One region of the Sporosarcina sp. P12(2017) genome, then DNA from elsewhere that is predicted to be linked to it. Evidence: riboswitches for the same ligand, from Rfam matches in the RefSeq annotation. Region 1 holds a riboswitch; the other holds the start of a gene.
The links. A riboswitch is a leader RNA that binds a small molecule or an ion and turns the genes downstream of it on or off. The one in region 1 is predicted to bind S-adenosylmethionine.

Region 1 (7,454 bases):
ATCAATTCAATTATGTCCAGCCAGTTGAGAAGTTTGCAATCAACCGTTCAAATGAGCGTCATGAACAAAGCCCTTTCAATGGAAACTTCTGCTATGAATGATATGTTGAACAGCCTCGAAAATCAACCTATTGCGCATCCAACAAAGGGCGCTTCTATTGATATCAAGGCTTGATAGGGGACACACATCTCATATGATGAGAGATGTGTGTTTTTTTATGAACGTAAGCAAAGATCCCGTTAAAATATATGAAATTAGACATAGTAGGAGGTAGATTGAAGATGGCTCAAGGACAGTTTTTGCGGAATTTAATTATTGAAACCCCTTCTAAACCCGGGAATCTTGGCAAGGTAACTATGGCAATCGGTCAGCTAAATGGAGATATCGGTGACATCCAGACGATTAAAGTAGGAACGCTTTCCACGATTAGAGAAATCGCGCTACAATGCAATGATCAAGAGCATATGGCTGAAATAGTTGTGGCGATCGAGAACTTGAAACAAGGTATTAAAGTTCAAGCTGTTACAGATGATGTACTGCAAATGCATGAAGGTGGAAAAATTCATATGAAAGCCACACATGAAATCCGTTCACTTGCAGATTTACGAAGAGTGTATACACCGGGTGTAGCAAGTGTATGCAAAACTATTCAGGAAGATCCCGAACAGGCAAATTACTTCACAGGTATTTCAAATACAGTAGCAATCGTGACAGATGGTACGGCTATTTTAGGACTTGGAGATATTGGCCCTGTAGCTGGTATGCCTGTCATGGAAGGGAAAGCTGTTTTGTTTGATCAATTTGTTGGAATTAGTGGCATTCCGATTTTACTTGATACGAGTGATACTGATGAAGTCGTAGAAACAGTCAAACATATTCATCAAGGCTTTGGTGCGATCTTACTGGAAGATATCGGGTCCCCGCATTGCTTTGAAATCGAAGAGCGTTTGAAAAAAGAATTACCGATTCCTGTTATGCATGATGATCAGCACGGCACAGCAGTCGTTGCATTGGCAGCAGCGCTCACAGCATGTAAACATGTCGGAGTGGAGCTGGCTAATGCTTCAGTCGGACAAATCGGTCTTGGTGCAGCAGGCTTAGCCATTAGTCGTATGTTTATGGCATATGGTGTAGCAGAAATGAAAGGAACAGATCCCAATCCTCATGCTAAAGAGATGTTAGCGAAGTATGGCGGTACTGTTGTCGAAACAATGGAAGAAATTATGGAGACATGTGATTTGGTTATCGCGACAACTGGTGTTGCTAATCTAATCAAGCCAGAAATGATTCGGGAAGGACAAATCATCTTAGCTTTATCTAATCCAAATGCAGAAATTTCCCCAGAAATCGCATTAGAAGCAGGCGCGGCCTATGCGGCTGATGGCCGTTTAGTCAATAACGTTCTGGGTTTCCCCGGGATCTTTCGAGGTGCGCTTAATGCCAATGCAAAATCCATCACGTACCCAATGCTCATTGCTGCAGCTCTGGCGATCGTGGAAAGCACAAAGCGTGACGATTTAGTACCACATCCATTAGATCCAAATGTACACATTAACGTAGCGTTGGCAGTTGAAAAGGTAGTGTATGAAGAACAAGAAAATGAATAATCATTCGATGACCTATTAACTAAATACCGTTAATAGGTTTTTTGTGCAGAATAAATTCTTCATTACGAGGTATCCTACGTAAAAAAGAAAGTAGGATGATTATGATAGAAGAAAAATATCCGATGTATATATCAATTAATCACAAAATGGTTCTCACAGACCCTCACGCTTCGACATGGGAATACAAAGTAGAAGTTACAAGAGAAGCATATCCTGTATTCGAAAAATTATTTTCTCAAATGGAACAGCTGGAATTTCAAAACTTTTTGCGGTCCCATTTACCGTATATTCCCTATCACTATGATCAAGACAATGACAAAGTGGATTTACGCTTGAAGAAAATCTTTGCCTTGATTCATGAATACACCGATGATGAATCCAAACGTTTTATCGAGCAACTACCGCTGTTTCGTTGAATTTTCACTAACCTTTCCGCTACACTAGAGGAAAGGACGTGATCCATATTGCTGAAATTTGAAGATTTACAGGGAGCCAATGTCGAATTGACTTTTGGACCCAATTCACATCAAATCGAATCTCGCCATGTGCTAGTTGTGATAAAGCACGATAATCATTGGTTATTGACCAAACATAGAATTCGCGGTATGGAGTTCCCAGGTGGAAAAGCGGAACCGGGAGAGACAATTGAACAAGCTGCCATTCGGGAAACAAGGGAAGAGACAGGAGTCACTATAGATAACGTTCATTCATTTGCCGAGTACGTCGTCTTTACGGATCCGCCGTTCTGCAAAGCCGTGTTCACAGGTGATATTATACATGTGGAAAAAGACTTTACATTAATGGAAACCGAAGGAGCGGTGTGGATGACAGACGCTGAACTGAACGCCTGTAAAGAACTCAGCTTTCATATGAAAGATCGTGGAATGGGTGAACTTAGGAAGTGGGTGGAAGCGAATGATGGAACAAACTGATGGTCAAATCATTCGAAGAAAAGACTATCCTTCACCAAACCCACAAGTCACACTGGAAGAAATTACCTATAGCTCCGATGGCTTGCATGTAAAAGGGCTGCTTGCAACACCAAAAGCAAAAGGACGGTATGATGGCTTGCTTTATTTACGTGGAGGCATACAACATGTGGGAATGGTTAGACCGGCACGTATTGCACAATTTGCCTCCTATGGGCTTGTCGTGTTCGCCCCTTACTATCGCGGAAATCGTGGTGGTGAAGGGAAGGATGAATTTGCTGGAGAAGATCGCAATGATGCAGTAGTAGGAGTAGAAGTACTCAAACAGCAACGTGCTGTCAACTCAGATCGCATTCATCTGTTTTCTTTTTCGAGAGGTGGAATCATGGCATTATGGACGGCCATTATGCGCGATGATTTAACTTCCATGGTGACATGGGCAGGAGTCTCAGACGTGATATTCACGTACAAAGAGCGACAGGACATGCGCAGGATGATGAAGCGTGTCATTGGTGGAACGCCGAATAATCAACCAGATGCGTATCGTGAGAGAACAGCATTGTTCCGAACGGAAGATATCGATATTCCGACACTGATTATTCATGGAACACTCGATACGAATGTGTCTTTTGAACAGGCATTATTGCTGGAGAATGCATTGCGTGATGAGAATAAAGAATTTGAAACTTGGTACTTAGAAGGCTACACGCATTATATTCCTCCTGAAATGAACCGGAAACTTGTGAAAGATGCAGTGGATTGGATGAAGAGGCAATGAAGTGGATAGGCTAGGTTAAATGTGTTTGATCAGCTATTCTTGGTCGTTACTCGATTTAGTATTTGGTATTGAAAGTAGCGAGTGTCATGCTTTGGACCCGCGCAGGCACGTGGGGGATTGCCTACAGCCATAAGCCAACTGGCGATAGTGCTACCAGTTGTCTCATGGCCACGGCCTACCCCGCAGTTGTGCCTGCGCTGCTACGGGGGGAGAAGTTAGGTTGTGTTTTATAGTAGATGATAACCAGCGACTGTGTGCTACTGAGCTTTTATCTTCGCAAAGCAACTACCTACTGCCGTATCTTACGTATCCGTATCAAAGCCAAAAGAAATTTAAAACCAAAAAAGAGGCTGACCAGGAATTCCTGGTCAGCCTTTTTCATATGTCATTACTTAATAACGGGTGGTCCGCCTTTGATTGCGATGTCTTCTGAAACGTGTGAGAATTTCTTGAAGTTCTCACGGAATGCATCAGCCAAACGGTTTGCTTCTTTATCGTATTCGTTCGGATCTTCCCAAGCGTAACGAGGGTGTAGAACATTACTTGGTACGCCTTCGATTTCAATAGGCATATTCAAGCCAAAGATTTCGTTCTTCTTTGTTTCTACATTATCCAATTTACCGGCAATTGCAGCGCGTACCATTGAACGTGTGTAGCCCAAGTTCATACGTGAACCTACACCATAGATTCCGCCAGTCCATCCTGTATTCACAAGGAATACTTTTGAACCGTGCTCATCAATTTTCTTTCCAAGCATCTCTGCATATGTTGCTGCAGGAAGTGGTAAGAATGGTGAACCGAAACAAGTAGAGAATGTTGGTTCAGGAGCAGTGATTCCACGCTCAGTTCCAGCAAGTTTAGAAGTGAAACCGCTCAAGAAGTGGTACATTGCCTGTTCTTTTGTAAGAATCGAGATTGGAGGCAATACGCCAGAAGCATCAGCTGTAAGGAAGATGATGTTCTTCGGGTGACCAGCAACAGACGGTGTCACGATATTGTCAATGTTTTCAATCGGATAAGCAGCACGTGTGTTTTCTGTTAATGATTTATCATCATAATCTGGAGTGCGCGTTTCTTCATCCAGTACTACGTTTTCTAAAACAGCACCGAAACGGATTGCTCCGAAGATTTCAGGTTCTTTTTCAGCAGAAAGGTTGATACACTTTGCGTAACATCCACCTTCAATGTTAAATACGCCATTATCAGACCAGCCGTGCTCATCGTCACCAATAAGTTTACGGTTAGCATCTGCTGAAAGTGTCGTTTTACCTGTTCCAGAAAGACCGAAGAATAAAGCTACATCGCCTTCTTCTCCAACGTTTGCTGAACAGTGCATAGATAAGATATCTTGCTCTGGAAGCAAGAAGTTCATAACAGAGAAAATAGACTTTTTCATTTCTCCAGCGTACTCTGTACCACCGATCAAGACGATGCGCTTTTCAAGCGACACAATGATGAACGTTTCAGAGTTTGTGCCATCCACTTCTGGATCCGCTTTGAATGAAGGGGCAGCCAAAATTGTGAATTGCGATTCGTGTGTTTTTAATTCTTCTTCGGTTGGACGGATGAATAATTGGTGAACAAACAGATTTTGCCAAGCTAATTCATTAATTACTTGGATAGACAATTGAGAGTCTTTATCTGCTCCTGCAAACCCTTTAAATACAAAGAGTTCATCTTTTATCTTCAAATGATCAATGACTTTCGTGTATAATGAATCAAAGATCTCTTCTGAAATTGGACTGTTCGTGCTACCCCAATCTACTTTATCCTTAGACACTGCATCTTCAACGATGAATTTGTCCTTAGGTGAGCGTCCTGTATATTTACCTGTACGTGCAGTGATCGCACCGTCGGCAGAAAGTTTAGCTTCGTCTCTTGCCACTGCTTTTTCCGTTAATTCTGCTACAGACGCTTGGATCGTCACGTTGCTTCCACTAAGAAGACTTTTTAAGCTATCATCAATTTTTGCAGATATCATGTTTACATACCGTCCTTTGCGTAGTCGATTTATTTTTATCTTAATAAGAATATCCTAATTCGTAAATAGTATAACACATTAAGAATATTAATCTATACTAATGGAAAACTCAAGTGATTTAGGATAAATAATTTGACAAAATCCAAACTTTTTAATACGATGTGACATGAACGGATACTCTTATCCCGAGTTGGTGGAGGGTACAGGCCCTGTGAAACCCGGCAACCTGCAATAGACGTACGTCTAACGCGAAGGTGCCAAACCTGAAGCAAGGTTTAATTCCTTGGACGATAAGAGTGAAAGGTGCTGCGCGTGAAATTTTGCCTTTTACTCATGGATTGAAAATGAGTGGAGGGCTTTTTATATTGTCTAGCCCTGAATCCTTATGGTATATGCTTGACGTCTAGGCGTGGAACTTTACCAGGGACTTATGAGAGTACCGTATCATGATGCTTAATATAGGGGGAAACAAAATGACAAACCGTCGACTGTTTACATCAGAATCAGTTACAGAAGGCCATCCTGACAAGATGTGCGACCAAATATCAGACGCAATTTTAGATGCGATCCTAACGGAAGATCCAAATGCGCGTGTGGCATGTGAAACGAGCATCACGACTGGACTCGTATTAGTAATGGGAGAAATCACTACAACAACGTATGTGGATATTCCGAAAGTCGTTCGCGACACTGTAAAGGAAATCGGGTATGTTCGTGCGAAATATGGCTTCGATTACGAGACGTCCGCTGTACTAACTTCCATTGACGAGCAATCACCTGAAATCGCTGCAAGTGTCAACGTGGCACTCGAAGCACGTGAAGGCTCTATGTCAGATGAAGAATTAGATGCAATCGGTGCAGGAGATCAAGGTCTAATGTTTGGATATGCATGTAATGAAACGCCGGAATTAATGCCTTTACCAATTAGCCTTTCTCATAAATTGGCACATCGCTTGGCGCAGGCACGTAAAGAGGAACTTATTACGTATTTACGTCCTGACGGAAAAACACAAGTAACGGTAGAATACGATCAAGATAATAATCCCGTGCGAATTGACACAATCGTTATTTCCACACAACACCACCCTGAAGCGACACTCGAGCAAATCGAGAAGGATATAAAGAAAGTTGTCATTGATGCAGTAGTTCCAAAAAACTTATTGGACGAGCATACTAAATACTTCATTAATCCTACTGGCAGCTTTGTTGTAGGTGGACCTCAAGGAGATTCCGGTCTGACTGGACGTAAAATCATCGTTGATACGTACGGTGGATATGCCCGTCATGGTGGCGGTGCTTTCTCGGGGAAAGACGCTACAAAAGTAGACCGTTCCGCTTCTTATGCAGCACGCTATGTTGCAAAGAACATCGTTGCAGCAGGACTTGCTGAACATTGTGAAGTTCAGTTGGCGTATGCTATTGGAGTAGCAAGCCCGGTTTCGATTTCGATCAATACATTCGACACCGGTAAGCTGTCCGAGACTCAATTAGTGGAGTTCGTACGCGAATTATTTGACCTTCGACCAGCGGGAATCATCAAAATGCTTGACCTACGTCGTCCAATCTACAAACAAACAGCAGCATACGGTCACTTCGGCCGCACTGATATCGAATTGCCATGGGAACAGACGGATAAAGTGGAAGCGTTGAAAGAACTTGCTAGTAACGTACGTGTGAAACACTAAAGTACTGGAATGCAGAAAGAGAACTCACAGTCTCTTTCTGCATTTTTTATTTGTTCGCTGGCGAAATACGAAGAGGAATCACTTCATAGTCTGCCTCTTTACAAGCTACTTGCAATCCTTTAGCCTCAATATCATTTTTTAACACCTTCTTTTGCTTCACTTCCACATCAAACGAACTGCTGAATGGATAATCCTTTACCTTAATCGTGTGCTGATCTGCAAAGTATATTCCAATTCGTCCTATCGGTAATGAATGGAAATTGTCTGGAGAAGGAATACCATCACGAAAAAATATATGTTCATTTGCTTTGTCTACACCTGGTTCATTCACACAGCAATACAAGGAAAAATTATCAGCAAGCTGAAGCAAAGCGAAATGCTTTTCAAATAGTTCTTTATTGAACCCCACGACTTCTTTACGTAATCGTTCTCGACGACTCTGTTCACCCTCGATAAATAGCTTTGCTTCTTTCC
Region 2 (7,454 bases), on a different contig from region 1:
CTCCTTGAAATCGTCGTAACCTCCAAGCAATGGCGATAGCACAGCACCGATCGGGCCTGAATAAATGGAGCCATATGAGTGTCCGCCAATATGACGATAAACAGGACACACGTTGACACACGCAGCACATCGGATACATTGCAACACCGACTGAAATTCTGTCCCTAAAATTTCAGAACGACCATTGTCGACGATAACTAAATGAAATTCTTCAGGACCATCTACGTCCCCTTCATCTCTAGGACCTGTTAACGCCGTCACATAACTCGTCAATTTTTGACCTACTGCACTTCGTGTCAATAAGCTGACCAGTACTTCGAATTCTTCAAAGGAAGGTACTACCCGCTCCATCCCCATTACCGTAATTTGTGTTTTAGGCAACGCAGAGACTAGTCGTGCATTCCCTTCATTCGTCACGAGGCTAATTGAGCCCGTTTCAGCTATCGCAAAATTGCAGCCAGTAACACCTATGTCTGCATCCAAGAATTCTTGACGCAGTTTTTCACGTGCATGCAAAGCTAATTCTTCAGGTTTAGAAGTATTTTGATAATCTAACTTCTGCTCAAAAACTTCACGAATTTGTTCTCTGTTTTTATGAAGTGCTGGTGCTACAATATGTGAGGGTGGATCATGATCATCTACTTGAAGGATATACTCGCCTAAGTCTGTCTCTATGACTTCGCATCCAGCTTCTTCTAGAACGGCATTTAGATTAATTTCTTCTGTTACCATGGATTTCGACTTCACTACTTTTTTGCCATCTTTTTTCTTGATGACATCCCGAACATAATCACTCGCTTCTTCAGCTGTCTTCGCAAAAAACACATGACCACCACGTTGTGCAACATTTTCACTTAGCTGATATAAATAGTAATCCAAGTTTTCAAGAACATGCTGACGAATTTCTTCTCCGTGTGAACGCCATTCTTCCCAACTACCTAACTCTTCTGCAGCGTCTAGTCTTCTGCCATGCAAACGTTCCTGTGCACTCGCCACTGCCTGTCTCATGAAATCATCTGAAATATTATCCTTTGTTCGATCTGTAAAGTTTTTCTTGCTGAACTTCATCGCCATTGCTATCACCTCACTTTTTTAATTTACTCGTGATTATTCAATACTTGCGCGATATGCATAACCCTGATCGGCTTGCCCATACGCTCTGCACGCCCTCCAATATTCATGAGGCAGCCACAGTCCGCCCCAATTAAATAATCTGCCTCTGTCGCCATGGCACTATCGACCTTCTCATCTACCATCTGTTCAGAGATATCTCCCATCTTAACGGAGAATGTTCCGCCAAATCCGCAGCAATTATGCGCATTGGGTAAAGGGATCATTTCCAGTCCTTCCACTTGATTCAAAAGCTTTCTCGGTTCTTCACTAGCGCCTAGTAATCTCGTCATATGGCAAGACGGATGATACGTCGCTTTTCCTATCAATTTTGCTCCTACGTTTTCCACTTGCAATACATTTACAAGGAACTGAGTGAACTCATATGTTTTATCTGCCAGCTCCTGTGCTCTTGGTAACCAATCGTGATCATCTTTGAAAACATCAGGATACAATTTAAACATGGTCGCACAAGATCCTGAAGGTGTGACAACATACTCCGCATTTTCAAATGTCTTAATCATATTCTTCATTGCTGATTTTGAATTTTCTACGTAACCGCTGTTATAAGCAGGCTGTCCGCAGCATACTTGTCCTTTTGGAAACGATAATTCACAGCCTTGTCTCTCTAATACTTCAACCATGTCTTTACCGGCTTCTGCATAGAACATGTCTACAAGACACGTGATAAATAAGCTTACTTTCATCTCACTTCACTCCTTCACTAGGACACCCCCGCGCAATCGACAGGTCATCAGATGACTAACATTTTACATAGCATACTACAAAGTTCTGTCAATTGACAGAGCATTCATTTATTTGGCTATAAAAAAATTCACTCAAAAGAAAATGAGTGAATAATGTTATTCTTTTACTGACTTCCAATGATTTATTAGAACAGACTCCACATTCAGAAGATGGGCTTGCATAGTACTTGACGCATTTTCTGGTTGCTGTGATTTAATCGCTAAAAAGATGGCCTCATGCTCATCATGCAAACGTTCTACTGTCGCAGTCTCCGAATAAAGACAAATACGACGCGTCTCTCTCATCGATTCACTCATCAGTCCCGCAACTTGGCTCAACAAGTTTACCAACAACGGATTTTTTGTTGCTTCTGCGATTGCAAAATGAAAGTCCAAATCCGCTTTTTCACCTAGCAAAATATCCCCGGCATGCTTTTTCATTTCATTGAGTGCTGTTTCCATCTTTTCCAAATCGTATACTGTACGGGATTCTGCTGCATTCGCCGCGGCTCCGGTCTCAACTATTTTTCTCACAGCTAATAAATATTGAATATCCTGTTGATTCATGAGCATGGCACTCTGTAACGGGAAGATCATATCGACGGGTGAGAATTCCTTGACATATGTCCCCTCTCCTTGTCGCATTTCGATAAGCCCTCTAGCACGTAATGTTGATAAGGCTTCGCGAATTGTTGATCTGCCAACAGTAAAGTTTTCAGCCAGTTGCTGCACAGAATCCAATTTATCACCTGGCTTTAACTCTCCAGACTGAATAGAACCCAATAAACTATCCGCCACTTCTTCATATATTTTCTTCGGTTTAATCTGCTTATATTTCATGTTGCTCACTCCGTCCTATCACTTATCAAGCGCGATTTCTCCAGTTGCAGCAGGTTCCTTTTATGCTCTTTCCCATCTCGATAGCCTGACAATCCTCCACTCTTTGCAATCACACGGTGACAAGGCACCACGATCAATACAGGATTCTTGCCTATTGCAGATGCTACAGCGCGAACAGCTGATGCTTTTCCTATTTGTTCTGCAATTTCTGAATAGGTTACGACTTCACCATAGGGTATCTGTTGTAGCGTTTCCCATACTTGCAGTTGAAATGGTGTTCCCTTTAAATCAAGAGGCAGCGCTAAAAGATCGTTAGTCCTCCCCGAAAAATACCCTTTGAGCTGATTGCTATAGACTTCAAGCTTTGTTTCGTCTTCCTTTAATCCTTCATTATCAAATCGCTTAGCCCAATCCTTCGGTTGTTCTAAACTATTTTCGGCTAGCCCCACGTAGCAAAGTCCCTTTTCTGTAGCAGCTAGTATTACTGACCACCCGTCGAAATTAAATCGTGTCCAATAAACCAGTGTGTCCACTCCCTTTATCCGAATAATTTTAAGCCAACAGCACCGAGAATAATGAGCGATAAAAAGAAAAGGCGTTTGACGCTAGCAGATTCTTTGAATATCAAAATCCCCATCAATACAGCTCCAGCTGCTCCTAAACCGGTCCATACTGCGTAGGCTGTACTCATCTGAATTTCACGCATAGCAAGAGACAGGAAAACAAAGCCGAAACCAAATATCCCGACAATGAGTAACAATCTTTTAATAGAACGTTTTTGTAAATAGTAATTGATGCTTACCACACCAAAAATCTCACCGAGACTGGCAATAGCCAAGTACACCCAAGCCATCGTCAGCCACCTCCTTCAGTATCTACTTGTTCATCTGTAGTCAACTTGATGCCAACTACCCCGATGACAATTAATCCGATAAAAGTCAGCGTAACCCACGTGAAACCTGCTTGAAAGACGAATATATCCACCAAAAGGATTGCCGCGGCTCCCGACCCGGTAAAGACTGCATACACCGTGCCTGAAGGTAATTTTTCGCATGCCTTGATAATGAAATAAAAGCTTAATACAATGGCCACACCTGTTCCAGTCCATTGAATTGCCGTTTCAGAGTAACGGAGACCGACTACCCAGAAAATCTCTATAACAGCCGCTAGGGCGACATAACTCCAAGCCAAATTAAATATCTCCTTTCTGTCATGAATAGCTCTATAAGTATAGCAAATCTTTTGCAATAACAAAAAATCAGCCGATGACGATAAAAGGAAGCTTGCTTCTAGTATATCCGCATGATAGAATAAATCCGTCAACAGTTTTTCCTATATTGTGAATATTCTTATCGAGAGAGACGGAGGGATAGGCCCAGCGATGTCTCAGCAACCAGCCTCAGGCACGGTGCTAATTCCAAGGGTGACACCACCTTGAAGATGAGAATACTGTATACACTTGTATGTTCGAGGGCCTATTCGAAAAGAAGAGGTTCTTTTTTATTTTGCTGGGGGGATGGATATTCATGACAAACAATGGATTAGAAACCAGATTAGTACAACTCGGGAACCACAGTGATGAGAAAACCGGAGCAGTCAATACGCCTATTTACTTGTCTACAGCGTACCACCATGAAGGTCTAGGGAAATCGACGGGATATGATTACACACGAACAAAAAATCCTACGCGTTCTATCTTAGAGGATGGTATCGCGAACTTGGAATCCGGTGATCAAGGATTTGCGTGTAGTTCCGGAATGGCAGCCATTCAACTAATTTTATCCTTATTTAAGACAGGTTCAGAACTACTGGCACCTGAAGACTTATATGGCGGCACCTATCGTTTATTTAATCAATATGAAGAGACGTACAATGTTAAGACGCGATACTTATCGTTCGATGATGTTTCAGAAGTTGAGCAAGCGATTACTGATCGTACAAAAGCGATTTTCTTAGAAACGCCTACAAACCCATTAATGCAAAACATAGCAATTAGGACGTATGCAGAATTGGCGAAAAAGCATGGCTTATTGCTAATTGTCGATAATACATTCCTAACACCCTATTTCCAGCGACCTATTGAAGAAGGCGCAGATATCGTCATTCATAGCGCAACGAAATATATCGGTGGACATAATGACGTACTAGCAGGTTTAGTCGTCGCAAAGGGTGAGGAATTATGCGAACGTCTATTTACTAACCATAATGCGATTGGGGCTACATTGTCCCCTCTTGATTCATGGCTTGTCGTACGCGGTCTGAAAACATTACATTTACGCATGAAACAGCATGACGCAAATGCAAAAGCGATGGTATCTTATTTAGAACAAGAACCTCTCATTGTCGACGTGCTCTACGCTGGAATCGGTGGTATGTTGTCATTCCGAGTACAGAATAGTGAATGGGTAGGACCATTCCTTGAAAACATGAACCTCATTTCATTTGCCGAGAGTTTGGGCGGTGTGGAAAGCTTCATCACGTATCCGACTACACAGACGCATATGGATATCCCATTAGAAGAACGTAATCGCCGTGGAGTGGATGATCGTTTGCTACGCTTCTCTGTTGGTGTAGAAGATGTAGATGATTTGATTGCTGATGTAAAACAAGCTCTTTATGCTGCAAAAGAAATAGTAGAAGGCGTAAAAATTCAATAATAATAAACCGCACAACTCGAACCGTCAGTTACACTATGGCAGTTCGAGTTTTTTTGTAGTTAAAGAAAAGATGCTAAACCCTTCAATAGTTAGATGTTAAAGTATATACTGAAAAAGAACATACATTTATTATTGGAGGCGAGATTGTTGAATCGTTTAGAAAATAAAGTAGCAGTAGTAACTGGCGCCGGGTCTGGAATTGGACGAGAAATTGCTGAGCTCTATGCCCGTGAAGGTGCGAAGCTTATCATCGCAGATATGAATATGGAAGGTGCAGAAGAAACTGTCCAGACGATTAAAAATGCTGGCGGTCAAGCGCTGGCAGTTAAGACCAATGTCACGGTGGAAGAAGATGTACAAAGAATGACTGATACAGCAGTGGAGCAATTCGGCACACTGGATATTCTAGTGAACAATGCCGGTATTATGGACAATATGTACGCTGCAGCTACAGTTACGGATGAGATATGGGACAAAGTATTAGCGATCAACACAACAGGTGTCATGCGTGCAACTCGTAAAGCATTAACTATTTTCGAAGAGAAAAAAGCAGGCGTGATCGTCAACATGGCTTCTATCTCAGCGGTGACAGGTGGTCGAGGTGGTCTGGCTTACACCGCATCAAAACACGCGGTGGCAGGGATGACAAAAAGTGTCGCTTCTCAATACGGTCCCTTAAACATCCGCTGTAACGCAATTGCACCAGCACAAATCCCAACTAATATTACAAACAGCCTAACTCAACCAGATGAATTCGGCATGAAACAAGCTCTAAGAGGCGTAAATATGATGAGCCGTCCTGGAACAAAGGAAGAGATCGCAAACATTGCACTATTCCTTGCATCAGATGAATCCTCTTATGTTAACGGTGTCATCATGGAAGCTGACAATGGATGGTCTGCATATTGAGATTTAATCTCTCGTAGAAATAAGACTTGGAAATATTTGATTACATTCATACAAAAAAGCATCCAAAATTTTGGATGCTTTTTTGTATTAGTGAGCTTGATGCCATTTTTTCTTTTCACTTGCATAGACGACCGCTGCCGGTGCTGCGATAAACGCAAGTGCCGCCAATCCGGCGAACATACCTGTCAGTTCTTTACTTCCAAAGGAAAATCCAGCTGCTGCACCTAATGCAATCCCTGCTACTACCGCCAACGCAACAATCTTATACATGTTAGATCCCCGACCTTTCATTTGTAAGACGCGATCGTCTTTCCGATTTATTCGTTGCTTTTAGCATACTCTCATTGAGAACCTTTTTCAAGTACAATTGAGAATCTTTTTCAACGAATGTTAAAATGTATGGTTATCGTATGTTGTAAGCAGCGGTTTAATGTGCAGAAGACACAAAAAAACGTCAAGGCTTTTACACCTTGACGATCGAAGTATTTATTATTTTTCTAAAATTTTTAGTGATTCGCGATTAAAAGCTGGAATATCGTCAGGTGTACGGCTTGTTACAAGTTGGTTCTGACAGACTACTACTTCTTTGTCTGCGTATTTTGCACCTGCATATTCCATATCTACACGAATGGACGTATATCCTGTTGCATCTCGCCCTTCAAGCGCTTTCGCTGTAATGAGCAATTGTGGACCATGACAAATTGCGAATACAGGTTTTTTTGCATCCATAAATTCTTTGACAAATTTCACAAAACGATCATCTGCACGTAAAATGTCCGGTGAAAACCCGCCCGGAATAAATAATGCGTCATAATCTGACGATTTAGCGTCAGCAATTGCTTTATCAATTCCCACTTTTGTATTTTCTTTCATACCCGTTACTTCTGTTCCTGCTTCAGCGCCAATCACTTCTACTTCGTGTCCAGCTTCCTTATACGCGGCAGCCGGTTTCATATATTCTGAGTCCTCAAACATATCACCAAGTACTGTTGCAATTTTAGCCATAATGCTTACCACTCCTTATGTGATGTTCTGTAAATACTATTCCACATTATAAAGAGTCTAAACATCATCACCCGTGATCTAGTTATTCTATAATTAGTTATTGGATATATTTGTTGCTAAGTGGAATTCTTCCCTATCCGTATAATTCTGTCTGCATTAGGGTTACTATATAATAGTGTTGCATGTA

Region 2: another riboswitch for S-adenosylmethionine. It lies ahead of CSV80_RS10730 (methionine biosynthesis PLP-dependent protein); the one in region 1 lies ahead of metK (methionine adenosyltransferase).

The regions. Positions count from the first base shown of each region.
Region 1 is NZ_PDYL01000026.1:17,993-25,446, reverse strand. It holds gene CSV80_RS16310 (putative motility protein) at 1-174, shown strand, start outside; gene CSV80_RS16305 (NAD-dependent malic enzyme) at 282-1,607, shown strand; gene CSV80_RS16300 (hypothetical protein) at 1,709-2,023, shown strand; gene CSV80_RS16295 (NUDIX hydrolase) at 2,072-2,539, shown strand; gene CSV80_RS16290 (alpha/beta hydrolase family protein) at 2,523-3,314, shown strand; gene pckA (phosphoenolpyruvate carboxykinase (ATP)) at 3,703-5,295, opposite strand; SAM riboswitch class I at 5,473-5,592, shown strand; gene metK (methionine adenosyltransferase) at 5,769-6,980, shown strand; gene CSV80_RS16275 (DUF3891 family protein) at 7,027-7,454, opposite strand, start outside.
Region 2 is NZ_PDYL01000011.1:114,739-122,192, reverse strand. It holds gene CSV80_RS10760 (LutB/LldF family L-lactate oxidation iron-sulfur protein) at 1-1,074, opposite strand, end outside; gene CSV80_RS10755 ((Fe-S)-binding protein) at 1,098-1,817, opposite strand; gene CSV80_RS10750 (FadR/GntR family transcriptional regulator) at 1,974-2,696, opposite strand; gene CSV80_RS10745 (methylated-DNA--[protein]-cysteine S-methyltransferase) at 2,702-3,229, opposite strand; gene CSV80_RS10740 (DMT family transporter) at 3,235-3,549, opposite strand; gene CSV80_RS10735 (DMT family transporter) at 3,552-3,887, opposite strand; SAM riboswitch class I at 4,043-4,143, shown strand; gene CSV80_RS10730 (methionine biosynthesis PLP-dependent protein) at 4,223-5,353, shown strand; gene CSV80_RS10725 (glucose 1-dehydrogenase) at 5,501-6,262, shown strand; gene CSV80_RS10720 (hypothetical protein) at 6,350-6,532, opposite strand; gene CSV80_RS10715 (type 1 glutamine amidotransferase domain-containing protein) at 6,752-7,267, opposite strand.